2 regions of the Streptomyces winkii genome follow, and region 2 is predicted to be linked to the other one. Evidence: riboswitches for the same ligand, from Rfam matches in the RefSeq annotation. Region 2 holds a riboswitch; the other holds the start of a gene.
The links. Region 2 has a riboswitch for S-adenosylmethionine ahead of thrC (threonine synthase). Riboswitches for the same ligand answer to the same signal wherever they lie in the genome.

Region 1 (7,129 bases), on a different contig from region 2:
TCGCTGCCGGACGACCTGCTCTCCGGCACCGGCGTGCGGTTCATGGAGGGCGCGATCCTCTCCATGCCGATCATCGGCACGTACATGTCGATGTTCCTCTTCGGCGGGGAGTTCCCGGGGCACGACTTCGTCGCGCGGTTCTTCTCGATCCACGTGCTGCTGCTGCCGGGGATCATGCTGGGGCTGCTGGTGGCGCACCTGATCCTGGTCTTCTACCACAAGCACACCCAGTTCGCCGGGCCCGGCCGTACGAACAAGAACGTCGTCGGCATGCCGCTGCTTCCGGTCTACATGGCCAAGGCGGGTGGCTTCTTCTTCCTCGTCTTCGGCGTGATCTCCGTCATCGCGGCGACCTTCACCGTCAACCCGATCTGGGCGCTGGGCCCGTACCGGCCGGATCAGGTGTCGACCAACGCGCAGCCCGACTGGTACATGGGCTTCTCGGAGGGGCTGATCCGCATCATGCCCGGCTGGGAGATCCACTTGTGGGGGCACACGCTTGTGATGGGCGTGTTCATCCCGCTCATGGTCTTCCCACTGGTGCTCGCGGCGATCGCCGTCTATCCCTTCATCGAGTCGTGGGTGACGGGCGACAAACGTGAGCATCACATCGCCGACCGCCCGCGGAACGCGCCCACCCGTACGGGCTTCGGCGCGGCCTGGATCGCCTGGTACACGGTGATGCTGATCGGCGGCGGCAACGACCTGGTGGCCACGCACTTCGACCTGTCGATCAACTCGATCACATGGTTCGTGCGGATCGCCTTCTTCGTGGTGCCGGTGATCGTCTTCTTCGTCACCAGGCGGGCCTGTCTGGGCCTGCAACGACGGGACAGGGAGAAAGTGCTGCACGGGCGCGAGTCCGGCATCATCAAGCGGCTCCCGCACGGCGAGTTCATCGAGGTGCACGAGCAGCTCTCGCAGGAGCAGCTGCACACGCTCACCTCGCACGTGCAGCACAAGCCGTACGAGGCCGGCCCGGAGGTCGACGAGAACGGCGTCCGGCGGAAGGTCGGCCGGGGGCAGAAACTGCGCGCCCGCCTCTCCAAGGGCTACTACGGCGAGCAGGCGCAGATCCCCAAGCCGACCGCCGACGAGTACAAGGAGCTCACGAGCGGCCACGGGCACCACTGAGCCGCCGCGGCGGCGCCGCAGCGGGCCGAGTACGCCACGTACGAGGGCCGGGCTTCCCGAGCGGGAGCCCGGCCCTTCGTACGTCCGCGGGGGCGCCCGGGGCCGATCGTCCCGACCCGCAGGAATACGCGTGTCCCGGGCGGTGCGTGTGCCGCTAGGGTGGTGGCTGGCCGGGCCCGGAGGCCCGCCGCCACCACGCCGTCCTCCCGCGGCCGTCTCCTGGCGCGCCGCCGCTCCGGCAGGGACGCCGGCGCGAGGGCTCAGCGCCGAACCGACGACCTCAGGAGGGATCATGAGCGCCGTTCCGTCTGCCGGCTCTCCTTCTGGGGGTCCGCACACCTGGCCCGACGTACTGACGTCGCTGCTCGCCGGCGAGGACCTGAGCGCCGACGCCACGGCGTGGGCGATGGACCACATCATGAGCGGCGAGGCGACCGACGCCCAGATCGCCGGCTTCGCGGTGGCGCTGCGCGCCAAGGGCGAGACGGTCGGGGAGATCACCGGTCTCGTACGGGCGATGTACGCGCACGCGAACGTGATCGAGGTGCCCGGCCCGACGGTCGACATCGTCGGCACGGGCGGCGACAGGGCCCGTACGGTCAACATCTCCACGATGTCCGCGATCGTCGTCGCCGGGTGCGGCGCGAAGGTCGTCAAGCACGGCAACCGCGCGGCGTCGAGTGCGAGCGGCGCCACGGACGTACTGGAAAAGCTGGGCGTCAACCTGGAGTTGAGCCCGCAGCGCGTCGCCGAGGTGGCCTCGGAGGCCGGGATCACCTTCTGCTTCGCGGTGAAGTTCCACCCGTCGCTGCGTCATGTGGCCAACGCGCGGGGCGAGCTGGGCATCCCCACCTCGTTCAACTTCCTCGGCCCGCTCACGAACCCGGCCCGGGTGCAGGCGCAGGCGACGGGCGTCGCCAACGCCCGCATGGCGCCCATCATGGCGGGCGTGCTGGCCGAACGGGGCTCCTCGGCACTCGTCTTCCGCGGCGACGACGGGCTGGACGAGCTGACGACGACCGCCACCTCCACGGTGTGGGTCGTACGCGACGGGGCGGTGCGGCAGGAGTCCTTCGACCCGCGTGACGTCGGGCTCGACATCGTGCCCGTCGAGGCGCTGCGGGGCGCCGACGCCGCCTATAACGCCGATGTGGCCCGTCGCCTGCTGGAGGGTGAGGGCGGTCCGGTGCGGGACGCCGTGCTGCTCAACGCGGCGGCCGCTCTCGTCGCTCTCGAACCGCGCGACGCCCCGCTGGCCGAGCAGATCCGCGCGGCGATGGACCGGGCCGCCGAGGCCGTCGACAGCGGCGCCGCGCGTGCGGCGCTGGAGCGCTGGGTGGCGGCCAGCCATATGTGACACCGGCCGCGCCGGCCGGCCGCCGTGCTCCCTCGTGGGGCACGCTCCCCGGGCCCCGGGCTGTGCTTGTCCGGGATGCCTGTCCGGGAGGCCTGTCCGGGATACGGACGGCGGCCGGCGCCGCCGGAACCGTGTGCCATACTCCCCGCCAGGTCACGAGCGACAGCGATCAAGGCCCCGGCCCGCTGTCCGGCAACCCTCCTTCCGTGGTGGGGTGCCCCGGGTGATGACCGGGCCGCTCGACAGCAGGGTCGTGCGGCAAGCACGGATCCCTCTCACCCTGCCTCCGGCGGGGAGGCCCCAACCTGCCGGGGCGGCCGGTATGGCCGGGGGTCCCCGGTATCGAGGGAGTCATCGCATGAGCCTGCTCGTCACGTCCGCCGCCGGCCGTTCCGGGCCCGTCTCCGAGCGCGCCTATGAGTCCGTGTCCGAGCCCGCCGACGAGTCCGTCTCCGAGGGCTGTTCGGCCGCCGTTCCAGCCGCTGTGCCCGCTGTGCCCGCTGCCGTCCCTACCGTCCCTGCCGTCCCCGGGCCGCTGCCGGTGCTGGGCCTGGACGTGCGCGCGCCGCTCGTGACGGGTGGTGAACTCCCGTACGCCGCACTGGACTACGCGGCGAGCGCGCCCGTACTGCGCAGCGTGTGGGAGGACGTCGCCTCCTACGCCCCGTACTACGGCAGCGTGCACCGCGGCGCCGGCTACCTCTCGCAGCACTCGACCGCGCTCTTCGAGCGCAGCAGGGTCACCGTTGCGCGCTTCCTCGGCTGCCGCGAGACGGACGAGGTCGTCTTCACCCGTTCCACGACCGACTCCCTCAACCTGCTGGCGTCGGCGCTGCCGGAGGGCACGCGCGTGTTCGTCTTCGAGACGGAACACCACGCGTCGCTGCTGCCGTGGCGCGGCGCCGGTACGACGACCGTCTTCCTGGACGCGCCGCGCTCACCGCGGCAGGCCGTCGAGACTCTGGAGAGCGCGCTGAGCGCGGCGCCCGACGGCCCGAAACTGGTGTGCGTGACAGGGGCGTCGAACGTCACGGGCGAGATCTGGCCCGTACGCCGGCTCGCCGCCGCGGCGCACCGGCACGGCGCCCGCATCGTGCTGGACGCGGCGCAGCTCGCCCCGCACCGGCCCGTGCACATCGGTGAACTGGACGTCGACTGGGTCGCGTTCTCCGGGCACAAGCTGTACGCCCCCTTCGGGGCGGGCGTGCTGGCGGGGCGCACCGACTGGCTGCGCGCGGCCGAGCCCTATCTGGCGGGCGGCGGCGCCAGCCGCAAGGTCGCACGGGACGCGGACGGCGGTGTGGCGGTGGAGTGGCAGACCGGACCGGCGCGGCACGAGGCCGGATCGCCGAACGTGATCGGCGCGTACGCGATCGCCTCGGCCTGCCGCGCGCTCACCGGTGCGGGGTTCCCCGAACTGGCCGCTCGCGAGGGGGCGTTGACCGGGAGGCTGCTGGCGGGGCTGAGGGAGGTGCCGGAGGTGAAGGTGCTCTCGCTCTTCGGTACGGACGGCGGCACGGACGCTACCGAGGCCGAGGCCGCTGCCGCTGCCGAAGCCGATGCCGAAGCCGAAGCCGAAGCCAGGGTCGGCGTCGTCTCCTTCGTCGTCGAGGGCTGGAACAGCTCGCACCTGGCCGCGGCCCTCTCCGCCGAGTACGGCATCGGCGTACGGGACGGCCTCTTCTGCGCCCACCCTCTGGTCGGCGCCCTGCTCGGAGACGGCGGCGAGGCCGCGGGCGAGTGCGGCGCCCCCGAAGGCCGGTCGCTGAACGCCGTACGGGTGAGCATCGGCGCGGGCACGCCCGACGAGCACGTGGAGAGGTTCCTGCGGGCTGTTCGCGAACTGGTCCGCGACGGCGCGCGGTGGCGCTACCGCACGGAGGACGGGCGCTGCGTACCGGAACCCGGAGGGTTCACGGGCTCCGCCGCGCCCGCGCTCACCCCCTGACCCGAGCGGCCCGAGGCCCGAGCGGAGCGGCGAGGCGGGAATCGGCCCGGCTGCCGGGGAGGAGCCCGGCACGGGCCGGGCCTCTCTGTCAGGCGTCCAGGCCGATCGCGAACGCCGACTCCAGATCGTGCTGCGAGTAGGTGCGGAAGGCGATGTGGGTCTCGGTGGAGAGCACCCCGGGCACCTTGCTGATCCGGCCGGGGATGACGTCCGCCAGGTCGTCGTGCCGCGCCACCCGCACCATCGCGATCAGATCGTGCGCACCCGTGACCGAGTAGACCTCGCTGACGCCCTCGAGCGCCGCGATCTGCTCGGCGATCTCCGGGATGCGTTCGGTGCTGGTCTTGATGAGCACGATCGAGGTGATCACGGTGTCGACTCTCCCTGGGTCGCCGGAGCGGGCGTGCCCACTGTAGCCGTACGGAAACGGCGGAAACGCGCCCAGGCGTAGAGGAAGCCGAGCGTGAATCCGGCCACATGGGCGAGGTAGGCCACGCCCGGCCCGTCGGAGTCGCCACGCGCCGCGATCCACTGGAGGACGAGCCAGAAGATCAGCACCAGCCAGGCCGGGAAGCGCAGCGGCGCGAAGTACAGGAACGGGAAGAGGCTCGTGACCCGTGCCGTGGGATGGAGATAGAGGAACGCGCCCAGCACGGCGGATACCGCGCCGGACGCCCCGACCAGGGTCTCCGCCGACTGGTGGTGCGCCGCCGCGTAGCAGAGCATGGCGATGTAGCCGACGCTCACGTAGAGGACGGCGAAGCGGAGGCGGCCCATGCGCGTCTCGACCGGGCCGCCGAACACGTGGAGAAACAGCACGTTGCCCACCAGGTGCAGCCAGCCCGCGTGCAGGAAGAGCGCGGTCAGCGGCGTGAGGAACGGACGCACGGCGCCGCTCCACATGGTGCGCGGGACGACGCCCCAGTGGTGGAAGTACGCGGCCTGCGCGCGGTGCAGCGCGGAGCCGGTGCCGTAACCCGGCAGGAAGCCCGAGGCCGGGCCGGTGAGGAAGATCACGGTGCACAGGAGGATGAGCGCACAGGTCACAACGGGAAGCTTCGGCTCGGTGCGGTTCATGACAGCTCGGCCACTGGGCAGGCTCCTCGGGACAAGCGGTGTGCGGCAGGTCTTAGGGTTACGGCAGGCGATGCTGCGCTTCCGTCCGGTTACCGCGCGCACACGCGGTCGCACCGCCCCGAAGCCCGTGAACGCTCGAAGGAATGAGGTCGAGACCATGACGGTCCCCAAGCCCACTGCCGGAACCCGGTGGCGCTGCACGCTCTGCGGCAATCTGACGCGCTTCGACGTGACGCGCTCCAGCAAGGTCGTCGAGTACGTCCACCTGGACCTGGCCGGTGAGCCGCGGATCGAGGAGCAGGAGGTGCTCAGTGAGAGCATCGAATCCGTGCGCTGCCGGTGGTGCGACGCCGCCGACCAGGTCGAGCTCGTGGACCGGCCGGGCGCTCAGGTCTGAGAAACGGCAGGTGTGAACGGTGGTGGATGGTACTGCCGGCGGCTCCGGGCGCGAGCCGTCGGCACCGGGCGCCGAGCCGCAGCCGGAGCCGGGCACAGAGCCGGTTCCCGGTGAGGGCGGTGGCGAGCCCGGGCCCGCCGGTCCGCCGCGCTCCGAGGAAGCCGAGCCGTTCGACAGGCCGCTGCCCGAGAAGGTGCGCCGCCGCGTGGTGGCCCTCACAGGGGACGCGCTCGGCGGCCTGACCGTCGGCGAACTCCCCGCACTGCTGCGTCAGTACGCGCGCTTCACCCCGCAGCGCCGCATCAAGTTCGGCGCCAACGCGATGGCCGCCGCGCTGGAGGGTGAGCCCGCCTTCCGCGAGCGCATCGCCGAGCAGCTGCGCGAACGATTCCCCGAACTCACCGAGGCGCTCACCTCGGGCACGCCCCCGCCCGCGGCCGACCCCGTCGACGTGGCGGCTGTGGCGTACGTACTGCGTCCCGTGGACTGGCCGAAGCTCGTGGCCGCGGCCGGCGAAGAGGCCCAGCGCGCACAGGCCGAGCGCGCCGGTGACCAGGCGCAGCGCGAACTGGCCCGGCTCCGCGCCGAACTGGCGGACGCGCGCACCGCCGCCCGTACGGACGCCGAGCGCGGACGCGGCGAACTGGAGTCCCTGCGCAAGGAACTGGAGGTCACCCAGCGGAAGTTGCGCAGCGCCCAGAGCGATGTGAAACGCGGCGAGGCGGAGGCCCGCAAGCTCCGCGCCGACCTGGAGGAGCTGCGGTCCTCCGCGGCCGCGGAGAAGTCCTCCGCGGAGAGCGAGAGCCGCCGGCTCCGTACGCGGCTCTCGGAAGCGGAATCCGCGCTCGAGGCCGGGCGCCGGGCCGCGCGCGAGGGGCGCAGCGTCCAGGACATGCGGGTGCGGCTGCTGCTGGACACCGTGCTGGACGCGGCGCAGGGCCTGCGCCGGGAGCTGGCGCTGCCGCCGACGACGAGCCGTCCGGCCGACACCGTCGACGCCGTCGAGCCGGGGCAGTTGACCCCCCGTGACATCGCCGCGCGTGCGCTCTCGGAGACCGATCCGGAACTCCTCGACCAGCTGCTCGCGCTGCCGCAGTCACATCTGGTCGTCGACGGCTACAACGTCACCAAGACCGGCTATCCCACGATGCCGCTGGACAAGCAACGGCTGCGGCTGCTGGGCGGACTGGCCGGTCTCGCGGCACAGTCGGGCGCC
Region 2 (7,129 bases):
CTCCGCGTCCGCGCCCAGTCCGTGGACGCCGAGGCGCGTCCGGCGGCCGTCGAGCTCGATCTCCAGCTCGCCCGTCGACTCGTCCTCGGCGACGGCGGCGCCCAGCACGGCGACGCAGCAGTCCGCGAAGCCCCGCGCCCAGCGGCGGGTGAGGAACGCGGCGCGGTCGGCGCCCAGCATTCCGCGGAGGACCTGCTCCGCGACGGCGTCGGGCAGCATCCGGTAGTAGTCCGGCGGCGCCCACGGCGTGTGCGAGAAGTGCCCGATGCGCAGATCGGGGCGGCGCTCGCGGAGCATCCCGGGCACCAGCGTCAGGTGGTAGTCCTGCACAAGCACGGTCGCACCCTCGGCGGCGTCCTCGGCGAGGGCGTCCGCGAAGGCCGCGTTGTAGCGCTCGTACGACGCCCACTGCCGCTCGAACTCCGCGTCGAAGGACGGCTCCAGGGGCGTCTGGTAGAGCATGTGATGGACGAACCAGAGCACGGAGTTGGCGATGCCGTTGTAGGCGTCGGCGAAGACCTCCTCGGGGATGTCCAGCATCCGTACGGACTGGCCGCCGGTGTCCTCCCTGTTCAGCCGCCCGCCCGTGCGGCGCACGGCCTCGCGGTCGCCGTCGCCGAGGGCCGCGCACACCCAGACCGCTTCGCCACGGCTGGACGGGGCACCGCCGGAGCCCTCCCCTGCCTGCGCCGGGGAGGCCCCGTGCGCGATGGCCGAGAGCCCCGAGACGAGGCCGCCGCCCCCGCGCTTCGCGGAGAGCGAGCCTCCTCCGGAGACCGAGTAGGAGACGGGACCCCTGTTCGACGCGACCAGTACGTCCGCCTGGGCCTGCTGGGAAGCGCGTTCGACGACCATGGCCCGAGCTTAGCCGCGCCCCGATCCACGCAAACGTGACGCGCCTCGCGCCCGGCGGCGCGCCGGAGCCGGTGTCGGCAGGGCCGGTACGCCCGTGCTCCGGGACCGGGGACCTCCGTTCCGCCTCACGCCCTCGTCCCCCGCGCCGCGCGAGGCGGGGCGGGGTGCCCCGGACATCCCGGACGCCAAGATCCTCGCGCGAGGCGGGAGTTGGCGAGACGGAGCGTGCGCCGCCCGGCCCGGTCCCAGGCGCGCCCAGAAGATCTACGCCGCCCGGCGCTCCGCGTACTCCTCGATCTCCCGCATCGGCGGACGCTCCACCGTGTCCACCGCGTGGCTGCGCGGCGCGAACCCGCCCGGGGCCGACGCCTCCCGCTCGAACTGCGTGAGCGTGGGACGTACGAGCGCCGGACGGGCCAGGCGTCCGCCCCGCGCCAGGCGGAGCTGCGCGGTGTGGTGGATGGCCGCCGCCATGCGGCCCAGCGCCTGCCCGTCCTGGTGCCGGTGGCGCCGCACGCCGACGTCGACCTGGGCGAGCGCGTCGAGGCCCGCCGTGTGCAACGAGTCGATGAGCAGGCCGAGTTCGACGCCGTAGCCGACGGGGAAGGGCAGCTGCTCCAGCAGCGTGCGGCGCGCCGCGTACTCGCCGCCGAGCGGCTGTACGAAGCCCGCGAGGCGCGGCCAGTGGAGGTTGAGCAGCGGCCGCGCGACGAGTTCCGTGACCCGGCCGCCACCGGCCGGATCGTCGCCGAACGGCCGGTCGTACATCGCCTTGACCAGCCGCAGCTGCGGATCGGTGAGCAGCGGGCCGACGACGCCCGAGACGAAGTCGGCGGAGAAGTCCTCCAGGTCGGCGTCGACGAAGCAGACGATGTCGGAGCTCGTCGCCAGCAGCGACCGCCACAGCACCTCGCCCTTGCCCGGCAGCGCGGGCAGCCGTGGCAGCACCTCGTCGCGGTGGACGACCTTGGCGCCCGCGCCCGCGGCGACCGCGGCCGTAGCGTCGGTCGAGCCGGAGTCCAGCACCACCAGCTCGTCCACGAGCGCGGTGGAGGCGCCGGCCGCCGACTCCATCAGCTCGCGCCGGATCACCGAGACGATCCCGCCGACGGTCCGCTCCTCGTTCAGCGCGGGCAGTACGACGGCGACTCTCGCGCCCGTGGCCCGCTTGGCCGCGAGCAGCCGGCTGAGGGGACGGTCGGCGCACGAGAAGGACCGGCGCTCCAGCCACTGCTCGACTTCCTCCAGCACGCAGCCACTCCCTGTGATCCATCTCGCGGTACGGACGCCTGTCTCAACGGGCAGGCCTGTCGGTTACAGTCTTGAACAACGTGGAAGGCGATCGCATGCCGGGTCCGGCCCGGCCGTCGAAGGCCGTCCGCGACAACTTCACACCGCTCATCCAGAGGGGCAGAGGGAACGGCCCGTTGAAGCCCCGGCAACCCTCCGGCCGGTCTCGCACCCAGCGACATGACATGCGCGAGGCTCCCGGCTCGGGAAGGTGCCAATTCCGTCTCGTGGCGAGATACGTCACGGGGAAGATGAGGAGAAAGGGCCTCGCCGAATCATGGCTGTTCAAGCTGCCGCCAGCACCACCGTCGATCCGCTCGGCGCCGGAGCCGGCACACTCGGCCCCGCCGCCGCGCTCTCCTGTCGCGAATGCGGCGAGCGCACCCCGCTCGGCCCGGTCTTCGCGTGTGAGGCCTGTTTCGGGCCGCTGGAGATCGCGTACGAGTTCCCCGGCGGCGGTGCCTCAGGGGCCGACGCCCTGCGCAGGCGCATCGAAGGCGGCCCGGACAACATCTGGCGGTACGCGCCGCTGCTGCCGGTCCCGGCCGACGTGGCCGAGAAGCCCAACATCAACCCCGGCTTCACCAAGCTCGTCCAGGCGGACCGGCTCGCGCGCGAGCTCGGCGTCACCGGCTCCCTGCACATCAAGGACGACTCCGGCAACCCGACGCACTCCTTCAAGGACCGCGTCGTCGCCATTGCCGTCGAGGCCGCCCGGGCCTTCGGCTTCACCACGCTCTCCTGCTCCTCGACGGGCAACCTCGCGGGCGCGGTCGGCGCCGCCGCCGCCCGCGCCGGCCTGCGCTCGTGCGTGTTCATCCCGCACGACCTGGAGCAGGGCAAGGTCGTCATGGCGGCGGTCTACGGGGGCGAACTCGTCGGCATCGAGGGCACTTACGACGACGTGAACCGGTTCTGCTCCGAGCTGATCGGCGACCCGGCGGGCGAGGGCTGGGGCTTCGTCAACGTCAACCTCCGCCCGTACTACGCCGAGGGCTCCAAGACCCTCGCGTACGAGATCTGCGAACAGCTCGGCTGGCGCCTGCCCGATCAGCTCGTGGTCCCCATCGCGTCCGGCTCGCAGCTCACGAAGATCGACAAGGGGCTGAAGGAGCTGATCGCGCTCGGCCTGGTCGAGGAGAAGCCGTACAAGATCTTCGGCGCGCAGGCGGAGGGCTGCTCACCGGTCTCCCGCGCCTTCAAGGACGGGCACGACGTCGTACGTCCCGTCCGCCCGGACACCATCGCCAAGTCGCTGGCCATCGGCAATCCGGCCGACGGCCCGTATGTGCTGGACATCGCGCGCCGTACGGGCGGCGCGGTGGAGGATGTCGACGACCCGCGGATCGTCGATGCGATCAAGCTGCTGGCGCGGACCGAGGGGATCTTCGCCGAGACGGCGGGCGGGGTCACCGTCGGCGTCACGAAGAAGCTGATCGAGGAGGGGAGGCTCGACCCGACCCTCACCACCGTCGTCCTCAACACGGGCGACGGCCTGAAGACCCTGGACGCGGTCGCTCCCACCACCGGGCCGACCGCCGTCATCCGTCCCACCCTGGACTCCTTCCGAGAGGCTGGTCTCGCATCATGAGCGTGAACGTCCGTATCCCGACCATCCTGCGCACCTACACCGGGGGGCAGGCGGAGGTGAGCGCCGAGGGCGCGACGCTCTCCGAGGTGCTGGCCGATCTGGAGAAGAACCACACCGGCATCGGTGCGCGCGTGCTGGACGACTCGGGCAAGCTGCGGCGCTTCGTCAACGTCTACGTCAACGACGACGACGTGCGCTTCGAGCAGGGTCTGGAGACCCCGACCCCGGACGGCGCGGGCGTCTCGATCATTCCCGCGGTCGCGGGCGGCTGCTGAGGTCTCGGGCCTGCTGCTGTCTCGTGAGAGGTCCGTGAAGGCCCCTTGCGTGCGGCTCGGGTCCGCTTACGGTCGAACCGCCTCCTCCGGAGAACGTGAAGAATCGGAGGGGGCGGTTCCGCGTGTGGGGACGCGATAGGGTTGCGGACAATCCCACCCCAGTGAGTCACCCGGCGCGTGCCGGGAGCATATGAGAACGCGACAAGTTGTGCCCGGAATCGGGGCGGCAATTGTCGTGTTGGTGCGCTATGCCCGGCCTCGCTTGCCCCGCTTCCTCGGGGATTGCGGGCTTTTGGGCCCCGTTTCGATGCTCAGAATTCTCGTCTTCGTGACCTGTTGCAGAGGGCGTCCGTACAGATACATTCAGCCGCGGTCGACGCGTTCCGGCGTACGCCCCCGCATGCCTGCGGGGGGCCGCGCCGGAGGTGAGGTCTGACCCGGGTTCGTGAAGTGCGGGCTCGTGCAAGGGCCAGTAATAGGGGAGTTAGGGATGGCTCAGGGCACCGTCAAGTGGTTCAACGCGGAGAAGGGATACGGCTTCATCGCGGTCGACGGTGGTGCGGACGTATTCGTCCACTACAGCGCGATTCAGATGGACGGCTACCGCACCCTGGACGAAGGACAGCGGGTCGAGTTCGAGATCTCGCAGGGTCAGAAGGGGCCGCAGGCGGACATGGTCCGTGTGACTGCCTGAGCACCCGCAGCACTGCGCAGAACTGCACCAGCCGTACAACAGCCGTACAACAGCCGTACGAGGGGCCGTACTCCACAGAGGAGTACGGCCCCTCTGTGCTGCCCGGTCTGTGCTGTCTGTGCTGCCCGGCGTCGACGCCCCTCCCCCGTGAGCCCCCCGTCGCCCTCTTCGGGTGCCGCTGCTTGCGTCCGTCCCCGCCCCGTGTGATGTCCTGAGGGCGCTTGCACTCGCAGGGGTCGAGTGCTAATCATTGCGTTAGCACTCTACGAGTGAGAGTGACAGTCAAGGACCGGGTCGGTGAGGCTCGTTCGCCGGGTGGAGCAAGGAACCACGCGGCTTCCGGGCCGTCCGTCGCGGGCGCCAGCGCGGTCCGGTATACCCGTCCCCTGGTTGTTCAGGGGGATCCCCAGTCCGGGAGGGACCACTTCACATGGCCAAGATCATCGCGTTCGACGAGGAGGCGCGGCGCGGCCTCGAGCGCGGGATGAACCAGCTCGCTGACGCCGTCAAGGTCACGCTCGGCCCGAAGGGCCGGAATGTCGTGCTGGAGAAGAAGTGGGGCGCCCCCACGATCACCAACGACGGTGTCTCCATCGCCAAGGAGATCGAGCTCGAGGGCGAGTACGAGAAGATCGGCGCCGAGCTCGTCAAGGAGGTCGCCAAGAAGACGGACGACGTCGCCGGTGACGGCACGACGACCGCGACCGTCCTCGCCCAGGCGCTCGTCAGGGAGGGCCTGCGCAACGTCGCCGCGGGCGCCAACCCGATGGCGCTCAAGCGCGGGATCGAGCGGGCGACCGAGGCCGTCTCCGCCGCCCTGCTGGAGCAGGCGAAGGACGTGGAGACCAAGGAGCAGATCGCCTCCACGGCCTCCATCTCCGCCGGCGACCCGCAGATCGGCGAGCTCATCGCCGAGGCGATGGACAAGGTCGGCAAGGAAGGCGTCATCACCGTCGAGGAGTCGCAGACCTTCGGGCTCGAGCTGGAGCTCACCGAGGGCATGCGCTTCGACAAGGGCTACATCTCCGCGTACTTCGCCACCGACATGGAGCGCATGGAGGCGGAGCTCGAGGACCCGTACATCCTCATCGTCAACTCCAAGGTCAGCAACGTGAAGGACCTCCTTCCGCTGCTGGAGAAGGTCATGCAGTCGGGCAAGCCGCTGCTGATCATCGCCGAGGACGTCGAGGGCGAAGCGCTCTCCACGCTCGTCGTGAACAAGATCCGCGGCACCTTCAAGTCCGTCGCCGTCAAGGCGCCGGGCTTCGGCGACCGGCGCAAGGCCATGCTCGGTGACATCGCCATCCTCACCGGCGGCACCGTCATCTCCGAGGAGGTCGGCCTCAAGCTGGAGAACGCCGGTCTGGAACTGCTGGGCCGCGCACGCAAGGTCGTCATCACCAAGGACGAGACGACGATCGTCGACGGTGCGGGCGAGAGCGACCAGGTCGCCGGCCGCGTCGCGCAGATCCGCGCCGAGATCGACAACTCCGACTCGGACTACGACCGCGAGAAGCTCCAGGAGCGTCTGGCGAAGCTGGCCGGCGGCGTCGCCGTCATCAAGGCCGGTGCCGCCACCGAGGTCGAGCTCAAGGAGCGCAAGCACCGCATCGAGGACGCGGTGCGCAACGCCAAGGCGGCCGTCGAGGAGGGCATCGTCGCCGGCGGTGGCGTGGCCCTCATCCAGGCGTCCAGCGTCTTCGAGAAGCTGGAGCTCGAAGGCGACGAGGCCACCGGCGCGCAGGCCGTCAAGCTCGCGCTGGAGGCGCCGCTCAAGCAGATCGCGGTCAACGCCGGCCTCGAGGGCGGCGTCGTGACGGAGAAGGTGCGCAACCTCAAGGCGGGTCACGGCCTCAACGCCGCCACCGGCGAGTACGTCGACATGCTGGCCGAGGGCATCAACGACCCGGCGAAGGTGACGCGTTCCGCGCTTCAGAACGCCGCCTCCATCGCGGCGCTCTTCCTGACGACGGAGGCCGTCATCGCCGACAAGCCGGAGAAGGCGGCCGCCGGTGCGGGCGACCCGACCGGTGGCATGGGCGGTGGCATGGACTTCTGACCGCGCGTCGGTCGGAAGCCCGTAGCCTCCCGGCACGGATACGGACCGAGGGCGGCATCCCGGAAGGGGTGCCGCCCTCGGCGTGCCTCAGCACCCGCGCACGCGGCCTACACCCGCGCTCCGTTGTCGTGCGGTGAGCGTCGCGTCTTGACGCGTGCGGGCCGCGGCGGGCGGCCGGCCGGGCGGGACGGCGTACTCGTACGGCCCTCGAACTCGACGGCGAGGGGCGCACCGACGAAGAGCGACGAGTACGAGCCCACCGAGATCCCGATCAGCAGGGCCAGCGCGAAGTCGCCGAGCGAGTCTCCGCCCAGCACCGCGAGCGCGGCGATGATGAACAGCGCGCCCATGCCGGTGTTGAGGGT

Region 1: another riboswitch for S-adenosylmethionine. It lies ahead of QQM67_RS06845 (aminotransferase class V-fold PLP-dependent enzyme); the one in region 2 lies ahead of thrC (threonine synthase).

What each region holds. Positions count from the first base shown of each region.
Region 1 is NZ_JASTTH010000002.1:579,270-586,398, forward strand. Features, by position in the region: gene qcrB (cytochrome bc1 complex cytochrome b subunit) at 1-1,134, shown strand, start outside; gene trpD (anthranilate phosphoribosyltransferase) at 1,427-2,491, shown strand; SAM riboswitch class IV at 2,643-2,762, shown strand; gene QQM67_RS06845 (aminotransferase class V-fold PLP-dependent enzyme) at 2,850-4,439, shown strand; gene QQM67_RS06850 (Lrp/AsnC family transcriptional regulator) at 4,528-4,809, opposite strand; gene QQM67_RS06855 (rhomboid family intramembrane serine protease) at 4,806-5,516, opposite strand; gene QQM67_RS06860 (hypothetical protein) at 5,674-5,913, shown strand; gene QQM67_RS06865 (NYN domain-containing protein) at 6,107-7,129, shown strand, end outside.
Region 2 is NZ_JASTTH010000005.1:576,324-583,452, reverse strand. Features, by position in the region: gene QQM67_RS18200 (alpha,alpha-trehalose-phosphate synthase (UDP-forming)) at 1-855, opposite strand, end outside; gene QQM67_RS18195 (glucosyl-3-phosphoglycerate synthase) at 1,120-2,106, opposite strand; SAM riboswitch class I at 2,251-2,403, shown strand; gene thrC (threonine synthase) at 2,423-3,736, shown strand; gene QQM67_RS18185 (MoaD/ThiS family protein) at 3,733-4,011, shown strand; gene QQM67_RS18180 (cold-shock protein) at 4,502-4,705, shown strand; gene groL (chaperonin GroEL) at 5,136-6,764, shown strand; gene secD (protein translocase subunit SecD) at 6,872-7,129, opposite strand, start outside.